2 regions of the Bradyrhizobium sp. BR 10261 genome follow, and region 2 is predicted to be linked to the other one. Evidence: riboswitches for the same ligand, from Rfam matches in the RefSeq annotation. Region 2 holds a riboswitch; the other holds the start of a gene.
What was found. A riboswitch is a leader RNA that binds a small molecule or an ion and turns the genes downstream of it on or off. The one in region 2 is predicted to bind S-adenosylmethionine.
Positions count from the first base shown of each region.

Region 1 (6,972 bases), on a different contig from region 2:
AACGTTCGGCCAGGCGAGGGAGAGCAGCGTGCGCAGGATCGGCCCGTCGGTCAGCGCGCCCCGTATCGGGCGCGCGGGCGACGGTCGCGGACGTTCCTGCTCATCGACCGGGATCTCGGCGACCTCAGTCATTTCCTCTCCCGGACAAATGCGCCATTCGCGGCCTGGCAATGCTTAGGTGCATCAATCATTCGCTCGCGCGAAAGGCGCGGCTGCGCACTTGTTAGCACGCTGGTTGCCGATTCCTCCTGCGTCAGGTGCAGGCGTGCCCTGCGGCAGCGCATTTCAAGCGGCGGAATTAACCGATCGTCCAGACCAGCGGCGGGCGGCCGCCAGCGCTGGGGCGCAGGTGTACGCCGATGTGCCGGCCGCATCCGGCGGCGAGTCCCTCGAGCAATCCCTCCAGCACCTTGGCGCAGGCGCCGTGATAATCAGTGACACCGTCCATCAGCTTCCAGCTCTGCTGGCGGATTTCGAATGTGGCTTCGGATTGCGTGGTCTCGGCCGCATCGTCCTGCGCGGCGAACAGCGCGCTCAGGAAGGACGCGAACGCGCTCGCGCCGCCGCGGCGCATCGCCAGCGGCGCCGCGATCTCGTCGAAAAACTGCATGCCGATCAGCTTACCGGTGATGCGCAGGAGATAGCCGGCATCTTCCGGCCCGAATAGTTGCACCATCACCGGCGCGGCGGTGCGCACATATTCCATGGCGTAGTTGCGATAGGCCTTTTCCAGCCGCGGCCTTGGCCAGCTCGCGAGGGGGAGCGCCGGCGCGGTCTTCGCATCGAACAGCGGGGCCTCCAGATGCCGCGCGTAGACGAGGCGTTGATCCGGTTCGAGCGGATGGTCGTATTGATGGTAGTAGCCTTCGAGCCCGTCCTGGCCGTCGACGCTCTGTTTGGTGCAGACGAAGCCCAGCCTGAGATCGCCGAGTGCGACGCCGTTGTTGGCGTGCCAGCCGCGCAGCATCGCGCGGCTCACCTCGCCCGGCACGCCGCAGATTGCCGCGCCTTTCCAGATCCAGCGCGGCGGCGGATAGCGGATCCAGGCCTTGGTGTCGCTCTCATACATGTATTCGACATGCACGCCGCCGATCCAGTTGGAGAGATAGTGATATTGTGCCGCCGCCACCGCCGGCGGCAGATGATCGATCCCGAGCTTCTTCAGCCCGGGCAGGAAGCGCTCCTGCTGCTGGCGACGGAACACGCGGAAGACGAATTCGGCGGCGTCGGCCGTGCCGCGACGCGTGACCACGGTGAGGATGAGGCCGGTGAAGTAGGCGTGATAGAGATCGGCGACCGCACGCCAGCGCTTCCATTGCGCTGCTTGCGCGGCGTCTGCGGCGGTCATGCTTCGCTCCCGATCGTGGTTTTGATCGAGTGTGTCATCGCAGATGGAGCGGCGCAACCAACCACACATTCGCTGTCATCGCCCGGCGAAGACCGGGCAATCCAGTATTCCAGAGACTGATGTGATTGAATCGAGAAGCCGCGGCGTACTGGATTCCCCGCCTGCGCGGGGAATGACAGCGGGGTATGAGGCTAGCAGCTACACCCGGAAATGCTTGCTCAGCTTCAACCCCTGCGCCTGGTAGTTGGAGCCGATGCGCTGGCCGTACATGGCGTCGGGGCGGGACAGCATCTTCTCGTAGACGAGGCGGCCGACGATCTGGCCGTGCTCGAGGATGAACGGAACCTCGCGCGAGCGCACTTCCAGCACGGCGCGCGCTCCTAGCCCGCCGGCACCGGCATAGCCGAAGCCTGGATCGAAGAAGCCGGCATAGTGCACGCGGAATTCGCCGACCAGCGGATCGAACGGCACCATCTCCGCCGCGTAATCGGGCGGCACTTGCACGGCTTCCTTGGAGGCGAGGATGTAGAACTCGCCGGGATCGAGGATCAGGCTGCCGTCGGGACGGGCCGAGATCGGCTCCCAGAAATCTTCCACCGCATAGCCGGAGCGACGATCGACATCCACCACGCCGGTGTGGCGCTTGGCGCGATAGCCGACGAAGCCATTGCCCTTCTCCCCGGAGAGATCGACCGAGACGGCGACGCCGCCGGTGAGGTCGGCATCGTCGATGTCGACGAGGCGTTCAGTGGCATGGAGCGCATCGAGCGCATCGGCATTGAGGATGGCGTCACCAGTGCGGAAGCGCACTTGGCTTAGGCGCGAGCCTTCGCGGACCAGCACCGGAAACGTCTTCGGGCTGATCTCGGCATAGAGCGGGCCGTGATAGCCGGCGCCGATCATATCGAAGCGGCGCGTGCCGTCGGCGATCACGCGGGTGAAGACGTCGAGCCGGCCGGTCGAGCTTTTCGGATTGGCCGCCGCGACGATCTCCGGCGGTAGCGCCAGGCTCTCCAGCAGCGGCACGATATAGACGCAGTTGGTTTCCAGCACTGCACCGTCGGAGAGGCTGAACTCGTGCAGCTTCAACTGGTCGATGCGCTCGGCGACGGTGGCGCCGGGACCGGGCAGGAAACTGGCGCGGACGCGATAGGCGATATCGCCGAGACGCAAATCGAGGCTCGCCGGCTGAATCTGGCTTTCGACGAAATCATAGGCGGGCAGGATGAGGCCCGCTTCCGCCATCGCCGCGATCATGCGGTCGGGCAGGATACCATTGGCGTCGGCGGCAACCGTGAACGTCAACCGGGGGTCCTCGTCTGGGGTCGCGTACATCCGGACTTGCGGGATATACGAGCCTTTTACGGCTATCCGATGGACGCCTTGACGGAAAGGGCATTGCGGAATATGAGCATCACTTATCCCGTGGTGATTTGAGCCGGCCGGCTTGCAGCCACGTTAAATAAGTCGCTAAACAGGCCGGGGACCTCTGTGATCCCGGCCCGTGGAGATATCCAGGCCGGTTTTTTTATGACCGTCTCGACAAGACGGTCATATCGGAGGGTCCTATGTCGAAGTCGCCTGCCTCTTACCGCCCCGAAACCCGCCTGGTCCATTCCGGCACCCTGCGCTCGCAATATGGCGAGACGTCGGAGGCGCTGTTTTTGACCCAGGGCTATGTCTACAACAGCGCCGAGGAGTGCGAGGCGCGGTTCAAGGGCGAGGACCCCGGCTTCATCTATTCGCGTTACTCGAATCCGACGATCGCGATGTTCGAGCGCCGTATGATCGAGCTCGAAGGCGCCGAAGCGGCACGCTCGGCGGCGACAGGCATGGCCGCGGTGACGACGGCGATCCTCGCGCCGCTCAAGGCCGGCGACCATGTCGTGGCCTCGCGCGCGCTGTTCGGCTCGTGCCTCTACGTCATTCAGGATCTGCTTCCTCGCTACGGCATAGAGACCACGCTGGTCGATGGCGCCAATCTCGACCAATGGCAGCGCGCGGTGAAGCCGAACACCAAGACGTTCTTCCTGGAGAGCCCGACCAATCCGACGCTCGACGTGCTCGACATTCCCTCGATCGCCGAGATCGCCCACAAGGGCGGCGCGCGGCTCGTGGTCGACAACGTGTTCGCGACGCCGATCTGGCAGAGCCCGCTCGCGTTAGGCGCCGACGTCGTCGTCTACTCCGCGACCAAGCACATCGACGGCCAGGGCCGGTGCCTTGGCGGCATCATCCTGTCCTCGGAAGCCTTCATCGCCGAGCACATCCACAATTTCATGCGCCAGACCGGCCCGTCGATCTCGCCCTTCAACGCCTGGGTGCTGCTCAAGGGCCTGGAGACGCTAGGTGTGCGCGTGCGCGCGCAGACCGATACGGCAGCGCGCATCGCCGATGTGCTGGCGAGCCATCCCAAGATCGCGCGGCTGGTCTATCCCGGCCGCGAGGACCATCCGCAGGCGGCTCTGGTGAAGAAGCAGATGCGCGGCGGCTCGACGCTGGTCGGCTTCGAGGTCAAGGGCGGCAAGGCGGCTGCATTCCGCGTGCTCAACGAGCTCAAGCTCGCGAAGATCTCGAACAATCTCGGCGATGCCAAGAGCCTCGTCACGCATCCGGCGACGACGACACATCAGCGGCTGAAGCCGGAAGATCGTGCCGCGCTCGGCATCAGCGAGGGATTCATCCGCTTCTCGGCCGGGCTCGAGCATGCGGATGATCTGATCGAGGATCTGACCGCGGCGCTGGAGAAGGCGTGAGGTGATCGCGAAATCGTAGGGTGGGTCAGCCCCGCGGATTGCGCGAAGCGCAAACCGCGCGGCGTAACCCACCAACCTCGTTCGGCATTCGCGGAAGCATGGTGGGTTACGGCTTCGCCTGACCCACCCTACGGCAGCGGAGTTACATCGGCCGGTAGGTCCGCACGTCCGCGGGCACGTTCACCCCGATCTTGATCTGGCCGACCGAGTGGATGATGTCGTCGCCGAGCAGCTGGGCGAAGCAGGCATAGCCCCAATCGTTCATGTGCAGGCCGTCGGCGATGACGAAACTCTCGACCGGAAGCGCCTGCTTCTCGTGCCAGTCGCGCATCACCTCGAAGCGCGGGAAGATGCCGACGTGACGAAGCTCGGCGACCTTGCCGAGCAGCTTCACCATCTTGCTTGCGCTCTCGGGACGCTCGGTGACCCTGGGCGAATACTGCGGGTCGACCAGCACGATATCGGAATTGCCCGCAGCCTGGATGCGAGTGATGCCGTCCTCGACCATCTTGGCGGTGTCGCCGGGATCGAGATTGCGCAGCACGGCGTTGGTGCCGACCTGCCAGATCACGAGATCCGGATGCACGTCGATCACCTCCTTCTGGAGGCGCTTCATCATCTCGGGCGCGTCCTCGCCGCCGACGCCGGCATTGATGACGGTGATGTCAGCGGTCGGATATTGCCGGCGCAGCTGCGCAGCGAGACGGTTCGGATAGTTGAAGTCGGGCGAGCTCGCGCCATAGCCCGCCGTCGACGACGAGCCGAACGCGACGATGACGACGGGTTGGCCCGCGACGAGCTTGCCCGCGACATGCGGCAGCGAGCCCATCGTCTTGGCGCCGCCCTTCGGCGGCAGGCAGGGGACGCGGCTGAAAATATCGCCGGCGGATTTTGCGACCTGCTTCACCTTGTCGATGGCGCGCGAGGTGAGGCCGCGCTGATCGGTGGGCTGCTGGGCCGTCGTCGCAACCGTGGTCTGCGACGACGGGGTGGGCGCTGGGTTAGCGGCCTGCTGCGGCGCGGCAGTCGCCTGGGCGGCCTGAGCTCGGGCAGGTGCCTGCAGCACAGGCATCAGCATCAGCAGCGTCGCCACTGCGGGCGCGGACAACCATGTCGACAGGCCAAAAGGGCGGAAAGAACTCATTAACGCTAGACCTCAATTCTGCTGCTCGGTCGGCCCCAGATGGGCAGCATCGATCACGAACTGCGCCAACGCCCGGCCAAGGCAATCATGGACCTGCTTCGCCAGCTCAGGGCCGCGCGAGGCGCTGAACAGGTCGAACTGCCCCTGATCATTCCACTGCCGCATGATCGCGAAACGATCGAACAGCGGAATATCATGCTCCTGCGCCACCACCCGCATATTGTCGAGATAAGGCGGTGCCGAGATCATGGATTCGGTGCGCGGGCTGTATTGCAAATTCATCAAGACGACGTCGGCCCCTGCATGTTGCAGCGCAGCGACCCCATCGGTCACGGCGCCGCGAAAGTCATCGGGATCGATCGATCGGATAGCATCCACCGTCCCGGTCTGCCAGATGACCAAAGTAGGTGTTTTTGCTTCCATCAGCTTAACGAAGGTTCCGGCGGTCTCCTCCGCCGTCTTCTTGCTCTGTAGTTCTACGGATACGTGCACGGTCTCCGAAGGGGGCAGTTTCTCTTTCAAGACCGCCTCCATCCGTGCCGGATAGGAGCTGCTTTCCGAAAATGGGATCGTCGTCGACCGGCTTCCGACCACGAGGATCTCAAGCGGTTTGCCCGCCTTGACGGCGTCGGCGACCTTGGGGAGCTGGCTCTCGGTGGCGAGCAGATAAGGCGGCACTTCACAGGCTGCAGGGATCGCGGGCGTCGCAGGCGCAGCCTCGTCTGCGCGCGCCGAAGGCGCGGTGAGGTACCCGCATAGCAGGATCAGGCTCAGGATAACCTTCGCCTTCATCAGCCCCCTCCCGCCAGATCGGCGTTGCCGACGGCGTTTTTGGTTTTCGCACCGCTCTTGTCAGCTACGCGCTTGTACCACGAAATCACCCAGGCCATCGCCCACATGACCAGAATTCCTGAGAGACTAATCAGCGCATGCATGGCGGGTCCACCGGAGACCTCGGCCAGGATGAAATGGCCGGCAAAGGCGAGGAAGACGCCGAGACAGAAGATCTCCAGCGAGTGCTGGCCGCACACGATCAGCGGCCGCAACCATTGCGATTTCAGGCCCGGCCATTCCCGCGGCAGGAAGCGCACGGTGAGCGCGGCCAGCGCCAGGAAATGCGTGAAGCGCAGCACGTCGAGATCGGTCTTGTCGATCGGATACATCCACTGCTCGATCCGCTTCGGCATGAAGTGCGAAAGCTGCGGGACGTACCAGGTCAGCGTCACGTAGAACGCCGCAACGAGATAGGCGATCGAGATCCACAGCGTCACGGGCGAAGCCAGAATGCGCGACATGCGTCGCGCACCTCCGAGCGCGCACCATGCGCCGAACACGAACAGCAACTGCCAGGCAAAGGGATTGAACGCCCAGAAACCGTTCGGATAGGCGGAGAAGTACAGATCGAACTGCCAGGTCGCCGCGTAAAGCAGCGCCGAGAGCGCGAGCGTGACATCGGGCCGCCATTTCATCGACCACAGGATCAACGGCAGCGCGAGCATCAGGACGATATAGAGCGGCAGCACGTCCATGTTGACGGGACGGAAGCGCAAGAGAAGCGCCTGCACGATGGTGATGTCGGGCTGCTTGAGAAAATCCATGATGCCCATCTCTTCGGTGTAGAGCGGGTTCTCGAAGCTGGTCGCGACGTAGGAGATTTCGGCGAGGAAGATCGTGAACAGGAAGACGTGGGCGACATAGATTTGCCAGACCCGCCGCAGGACGCG
Region 1 covers NZ_JACOFQ010000016.1:108,127-115,098, reverse strand. The annotation lists gene HYH07_RS20100 (MATE family efflux transporter) at 1-132, opposite strand, end outside; gene HYH07_RS20095 (hypothetical protein) at 299-1,348, opposite strand; gene HYH07_RS20090 (2'-deoxycytidine 5'-triphosphate deaminase) at 1,547-2,683, opposite strand; SAM riboswitch at 2,764-2,843, shown strand; gene HYH07_RS20085 (O-succinylhomoserine sulfhydrylase) at 2,917-4,104, shown strand; gene HYH07_RS20080 (SGNH/GDSL hydrolase family protein) at 4,247-5,248, opposite strand; gene HYH07_RS20075 (SGNH/GDSL hydrolase family protein) at 5,261-6,040, opposite strand; gene HYH07_RS20070 (OpgC domain-containing protein) at 6,040-6,972, opposite strand, start outside.
Region 1: linked by a shared signal. The riboswitch ahead of HYH07_RS20085 (O-succinylhomoserine sulfhydrylase) and the one ahead of HYH07_RS09720 (homoserine O-acetyltransferase) in region 2 are both predicted to bind S-adenosylmethionine.

Region 2 (6,972 bases):
CGCCATCGAGGCCATGCTCGGCGGCACCGCCGTCAATCCCCTGCGCTTCCGCGCCAATCTCTACGTGAAGGGCTGGCCGGCCTGGTCCGAACTCGACCTCGTCGGCCAGACGCTTGCGATCGGGCAGGCCCGGCTGAAGGTGGTCAAGCGCATCGTCCGCTGTCCAGCCACGAATGTGGACCCGGTGACGGCGAAGCGCGATCTCGAAATACCGCCGACGCTGTCGCGCCATCTCGGCCACATGGACTGCGGCATCTATGCCGAGGTGGTGGCCGACGGCGAGATCGGCGTGGGAGATGCGGTGGCGGTGGAACAGCCGAGATTGGTGTGAACAGGCACCGCTGCCGTAGGGTGGGCAAAGCGCAAGCGTGCCCACGCCTTTTCCGCGATGGAGAGAAATGGTGGGCACGGCGCTTCGCGCCTTTGCCCACCCTACTGCACCTTCACACCATCAATTCGGCATCACATAGGCATAGATCCGGCCGCGCGAGATCGGGGCTTCTCGGACGCGGTTGCCATTGTTGCCCGAGATCATGATCGGATTCCCCTGCGCATCGATGCCGGTGATGATGCCGACATGACCGCCGCGGCCGCCGCGCGACATCACCGCGATGGCGCCGACCTGCGGGCCGGAGACGCGCGTGCCGTAATGCGCGAACGAGTTCGCCATGTCCGATCCGGTGCCTTGGTGGCCGGTTTTCTCAAGCACCATGTTCATGAAGCGCGCGCACCACAGGCTGCCGCGCCCCGTCGGGTTGCCGCCGAGATAGCGGCGCGCCTCGGACACGAGGCCTGAACCGCCGCCGAAGCCGCCGCTCATCGTCGCACCGCCGCTGCTGGCGCTCGGATCATAGCTGGCCTGTGCGTTGGCGAATCCACCTGCCTGCAACTGCGCCGCGCTGCGCTCGAAGCGCGAGCTGCGGGCCGACTGCCTGATGTGATGATGCCTGCTGGCGTGATGCACGTAAGCGTGCCGCTCTGCGCTGTGATGATGATGCGGCCGCGCTGAGGCCGGAGAAACGAACGCGGCAATGGCCGCGAAGAACAACGCCAGCGCGACAACACGACGCGACAGGCGGGACGCAAACAACTCAAACATACTTCATCCTTCGTTGACACCCCCACTTCCCAAGGTCGGCCCGTGCGACGGCCAACATCGACGGGGCCGTTAAGCCGTCCGATGTGGCGAGAAAAAGACGTGGTGGCCCGCGAATAGCTGAGATGATCTTGCGGCAATGCTCTGATGGAGCTGCCTTATTGCGGACATCTGCATTAACTGCGATCCTGAACTTGCGGCTTGCAGAGAGGGAAACAGTTAATGCCCCACGCCACCACCAGGGACGACGTCCGCATCTATTTCGAAGAAGCAGGTCAGGGAACGCCGATCATTTTTCTGCACGAGTTCGCGGCCGACTACAGCAATTGGGAGCCGCAGATGCGTTACTTCTCGCGTGGCCACCGCTGCATCACCTATTCCGCGCGCGGTTACATGCCATCCGACGTGCCCGATGGCGAGGTCTACACTTACAAGCACTTCTACACCGATGCGCTCGCGGTGCTCGATCATCTCGGAATCGAGCGCGCGCATCTCGTCGGCCTGTCGATGGGCGCCTACTCATCGCTCCAGATCGGATTGAACGCACCACAGCGCGCGCTGTCGATGACGCTCGCCGGCGTCGGCTCCGGCTCGGAGCTCGAGAATTTGGAAGCCTGGCGCAAGCAGTGCCGCGCCAATGCCGAGCAGTTCGAGACGCTGGGCTCGGCAGAAGTCGCAAAGGTCACCTGCGAGGCGCCGAGCCGGATTCCCTTCCTGGTGAAGGACCCGCGCGGTCATGCCGATTTCTATGCTGCACTGGCGCGGCACGATGCCAAGGGTTCGGCCAACACGATGCGCGGCTTCCAGGGTGGCCGGCCGTCGATCTACACGCTGACGGAAGCGATCAGGAGCGTGACGACGCCGGCGCTGATCATCTGCGGCGACGAGGACGATGCCTGCATCGGCGCGAGCCTGTTCCTGAAGAAGCATCTGCCGGCCGCGGGCCTCGCGATGTTCCCGAAGTCGGGCCACGTGCTGAATCTCGAAGAGCCGGCACTGTTCAACGAGAGCGTGGAGCGGTTCGTGACGCTGGTGGAAGCCGGCCGCTGGCCGGCACGCGATCCGCGGTCGGTGGCTGTGAATTGACTTGTCATTCCGGGATGCGCCGATAGGCGCAGGCCCGAATCCATCAAGCGGCAGAGACTGAGGCAAAATGGATTCCGGGCTCGATGCTTCGCATCGCCCCGGAATGACGCCTACGGCGTCACTTCCCCAGTCCCCGGCTCAGCAGGAACACGCCCTGCTCGCCGAACAGATTCCACACCCACCAAGGCAGCCGCAGCCGCAGCGGACGGCCGTAGAGGTCGAGCGCCTCGGCGCGCTCCATCTTGACGTGGATTTCGTCGCAGAGCTCGACGAAGTCCTTGATGGTGCAGAAATGGATGTTGGCGGTGTCGTACCAGCTCGCCGGCAGGTTCTCCGTGCGCGGCATGTGGCCGCCGATCAGGAGCTGCAGGCGCATCCGCCAGAAGCCGAAATTCGGGAACGAGACGATGGCGCGGCGGCCGATGCGCAACAGATTCTCCAGCACGACCTTGGGCTGACGCGTCGCTTGCAGCGTCTGCGACAGGATCACGTAGTCGAAGGCATCATCGGGGTAATTGACGAGGTCGGTGTCGGCATCGCCCTGCACCACGGCAAGACCCTTGGCCACGCAGCGGTTGACGCCCTCGCGCGACAGCTCGATGCCGCGGCCGTCGATGCCGCGGGTCTCCAAGAGCTGAAGCAGATCGCCGTCGCCGCAGCCGACGTCGAGCACCTTCGAACCCGGCTTGACCATTTCGGCGACCAGCAGATGGTCGGCGCGAAATGGGCCCGACTGTTCGGCCGCGAGGCCGTTCAGCGGCAATACTTGCTGCACCGGCATCGCTAGCCGTCCTTGTTCGTGAGTCCGCGCGCCTTGCCTGCGGATTGCAGGAAGGCGCGGGAGATGTCGAAGAATTCGGGCACGTCGAGCAGGAAGGCATCGTGGCCGCGATCGGTCTCGATCTCCGCGAACGACACCCGCGCGCTCGACGCATTCAGCGCATGCACCAGCGCGCGCGATTCTGAAGTCGGGAATAGCCAGTCGCTGGTGAAGGAGACCACGCAGAACCGCGTCTCAATCCCTGCGAACGCCTTCGCCAGCACGCCGCCATGGTCGGCGGCGATGTCGAAATAGTCCATCGCGCGGGTCAGATAGAGATAGGAATTGGCGTCGAAGCGCTCGACGAAGGACGATCCCTGGTAGCGCAGATAGGACTCGACCTGGAAATCGGCGTCGAACGAGAAGGTCGGCAGCTCGCGGTCCTGCATGCGGCGGCCGAACTTGCGATGGAGCGCGGCGTCCGACAGATAGGTGATGTGCGCGGCCATGCGCGCGACCGCGAGGCCGCGGTGCGGATGGATGCCCTGATCGGCATAGGCGCCATTGTGCCAGTCGGGATCGGCCATCACAGCCTGGCGGCCGAGCTCGTGGAAGGCGATATTTTGCGCCGAGTGCCGCGTCGAACAGGCGATCGCCAGCGCGGAATAGACGCGCGCAGGGTACGCAGCGGTCCATTGCAGCACTTGCATGCCGCCCATCGAGCCGCCGACGACGGCAAACAGCGTATCGATGCCAAGCCGGTCGATCAGCATCGCCTGCGCGCGCACCATGTCGGGAATGGTGATGACAGGGAAATCCAGGCCCCACACCTTGCCGGTGGCAGGATTGATCGAGGCGGGTCCGGTCGAGCCCATGCAGCCGCCGATCACGTTGGAGCAGATGATGAAGTATTTGCTCGGATCGAGCGGCCGGCCGGGGCCGACCAGCGTCTCCCACCAGCCGGGTTTGCCGGTGACCGGATGGACATTGGCGACGTGCTGGTCGCCGGTCAGCGCATGGCAAATCAGCACCGCATTGGAGCGATCGGCGTTGAGCTCGCCATAGGTCTTGTAGGCAATTTGGAACGGGGTGAGATCGACACCGCAATCGAGCCGCAGCGGTTGCTCGGCGCCGAACCGCGCAACCTCTGAACTCGGATGATCGACCTCATGCGACCGATCGTCGGCACTGATCGTGGGACTTGGAATCGCAGGACTTGGGATCGTAGGACTTGGGACCGACTTGACGCCAACCATCTCTGACCATCGACCTCGTTTGCGATCGGACGTGAGACCGCGATGAAATCAGGCCATGAAAAACCCGGCCTGAACGATAGGTTCGGCCGGGATCAGAAGCGTCCCCGGCCTGTTTAGCGAGTTTTTTAACGTGGCTGCAAGCCGGCCGGCTCAAATGACCACGGAACGGGCAAAAACCTACCGGCTTGGGCCGATTTCGTCAAGTCGCGGTACGGATCGGCCAAAATCGTCTCTCAACCGGCTGCCTTGCAGGCCGTCATTTCTCTTTGCTTTCGCCGCCCCGACTGCCTAATCAGGACATTCTCTCCGAAGCCTCATAACCGCCTAGTCAGATATGTCCCAACGTCCGCCCGCGCCACCATCGCTGCAGGAATTGCGCAAGGAGATCGACGCGATCGACGAGGCCATGCATCGCCTGTTGATGCAGCGCGGCGACATCATCGACCGCCTGATCCAGGTGAAGCAGACCCAGGAGGTCGGCTCGGCGTTCCGGCCCGCGCGCGAGGCGTCGATGATGCGCGAGATCGTGCAGCGGCATCGCGGCATCCTGCCGCTCGACACGGTCGAAAGCATCTGGCGCGTCATCATCTCGACCTTCACCTATGTGCAGGCGCCGTTCTCCGTGCATGCCGACATCTCGGCGAGCGAGCCCGCGATGCGCGATTCCGTGCGCTTCCATTTCGGCTTCACGGTGCCGTATGTCGCGCATTTCAGTGCGCAGGCGGCGGTCGAGGCGGTGGCGAAATCCAAGGGTGACCTCGCGCTGGTCTCGGCGACATCGAGCCGCACGCCGTGGTGGCTGGAGCTGGAAGCCGTGGGCGCGCCGAAGATCATTGCGCGCATGCCCTTCGTCGAGCGCGCCGACCATCCGGCGTCGCTGCCGGTGTTCGCGATCTCGCGCGTCGCCGACAGCGCCGTGGTGACCGAGGTCGAGACCTTCAGCGTGCGCGTGTCGGGGTGGAACGCCGAGGTCGCGCGGGCGCTGTCGCCGCTCGCCGAGATCGTGGCGGTGCCCGATACCGCCTTCGATGGCGCGGCGCTGCTGGTCTCGGTCACATCAGCCACCAGCATCGACAAGATCAAGGCTGCCCTGATCGAAGCGGGGGCCTCGGTGCGCTCCACGGCCCTCGTCGGCAGCCACGCAACGCGCTATACGGTGCCCCCGACCGGGTCGTAAATCGCGTACCGCCCAAAGCCTATCCGGAGTTGAAGATGTCCCGCCCCATGCCGAATCCCGGCATTCTCGATATTGCGCCCTACACGCCCGGCAAGACCCCGGTCGCCGAGCCGGGCCGCAAGGTGTTCAAGCTCTCGGCCAACGAGACGCCGTTCGGGCCTTCGCCCAAGGCGATCGAGGCCTTCAAGCACGTCGCGGATCATCTGGAAGACTATCCTGAGGGAACCTCGCGCGTGCTGCGCGAGGCGATCGGCCGCCACTACGGGCTCGATCCCAACCGCATCATCTGCGGCGCCGGCTCGGACGAGATCCTCAACCTGCTCGCCCACACTTACCTCAGCCATGGCGACGAGGCGATCTCCACCACACACGGCTTCCTGGTCTACCCGATCGCCACTATGGCCAACGGCGCCAAGAACGTGGTGGCGGCCGAGAAGAACCTGACCGCCGACGTCGACGCCATCCTGAAAGCGGTGACGCCGAAGACGAAGCTGGTCTGGCTCGCCAACCCCAACAACCCGACCGGCACTTATATCCCGTTCGACGAGGTCAAGCGCCTGCGCGCCGGCCTGCCCTCGCACGTGCTGCTGGTGCTTGATGCGGCCTATTGCGACTACGTCTCCCGTAACGACTACGAGATGGGGATCGAGCTGGTCGCCACCACCGAGAATACGGTGGTGACGCACACCTTCTCCAAGATCCACGGCCTTGCGGCGCTGCGCGTCGGCTGGATGTTCGGCCCCGAGCACATCATCGACGCCGTCAACCGCATCCGTGGCCCCTTCAACGTATCGACGCCGGCGATGTATGCCGCGGTCGCCGCGATCGAGGACACCGCGCATCAGGCGATGTCGAAGCAGTTCACCGAGACCTGGCGCAACTGGCTCAGTGAAGAGATCACCAAGCTCGGGCTGAAGGTAACCCCCGGCGTTGCCAATTTCGTGCTGATCCACTTTCCGGAAAGTGGCAAGACGTCGGAAGCGGCCGACGCCTATCTCACCAGGCGGGGCCTCGTGCTGCGCGCGCTGAAGAACTATGGCCTGCACCATCAGCTGCGCATGACCATCGGCACCGAGGAGGCCAACCGCCTCGTCGTCGAGGCGCTGCGCGACTTCATGGCCAGCAAATGAGCGTGGACCCGCACTTCCAGCGCGTCGCCCTGATCGGCTTCGGCCTGATCGGCGGCTCGATCGCGCGCGCCGCGAAGCTTCAAGGCTTGGCCGGCGAGATCGTCACCACCGCGCGCTCGGAGAAGACGCGCGCGCGGGTGCTCGAGCTCGGTATTGTCGATCATGTGGTGGCGACCAATGCGGAAGCGGCGAAGGATGCCGATCTCGTCATCCTCTGCATTCCCGTCGGCGCCTGCGGCGAGGTGGCGCAGGAGATATCAGCGCATCTGAAGCCCGGTGCCGTCATCTCCGACGTCGGCTCGGTCAAGGGCGCGGTGGTCAAGGACATGGCGCCGCATCTGCCGAAGAATGTTCATTTCGTGCCGGCGCATCCCGTGGCGGGCACCGAGCATTCGGGGCCGGATTCCGGCTTCGCCGAGCTCTTCATCAACCGCTGGTGCATCCTGACGCCGCCGGAAGGCACTGAT
Region 2 covers NZ_JACOFQ010000007.1:19,117-26,088, reverse strand. The annotation lists gene HYH07_RS09740 (MOSC domain-containing protein) at 1-331, shown strand, start outside; gene HYH07_RS09735 (TIGR02594 family protein) at 452-1,099, opposite strand; gene HYH07_RS09730 (alpha/beta fold hydrolase) at 1,319-2,182, shown strand; gene metW (methionine biosynthesis protein MetW) at 2,301-2,963, opposite strand; gene HYH07_RS09720 (homoserine O-acetyltransferase) at 2,966-4,198, opposite strand; SAM riboswitch at 4,291-4,370, opposite strand; gene HYH07_RS09715 (chorismate mutase) at 4,533-5,375, shown strand; gene hisC (histidinol-phosphate transaminase) at 5,411-6,505, shown strand; gene HYH07_RS09705 (prephenate/arogenate dehydrogenase family protein) at 6,502-6,972, shown strand, end outside.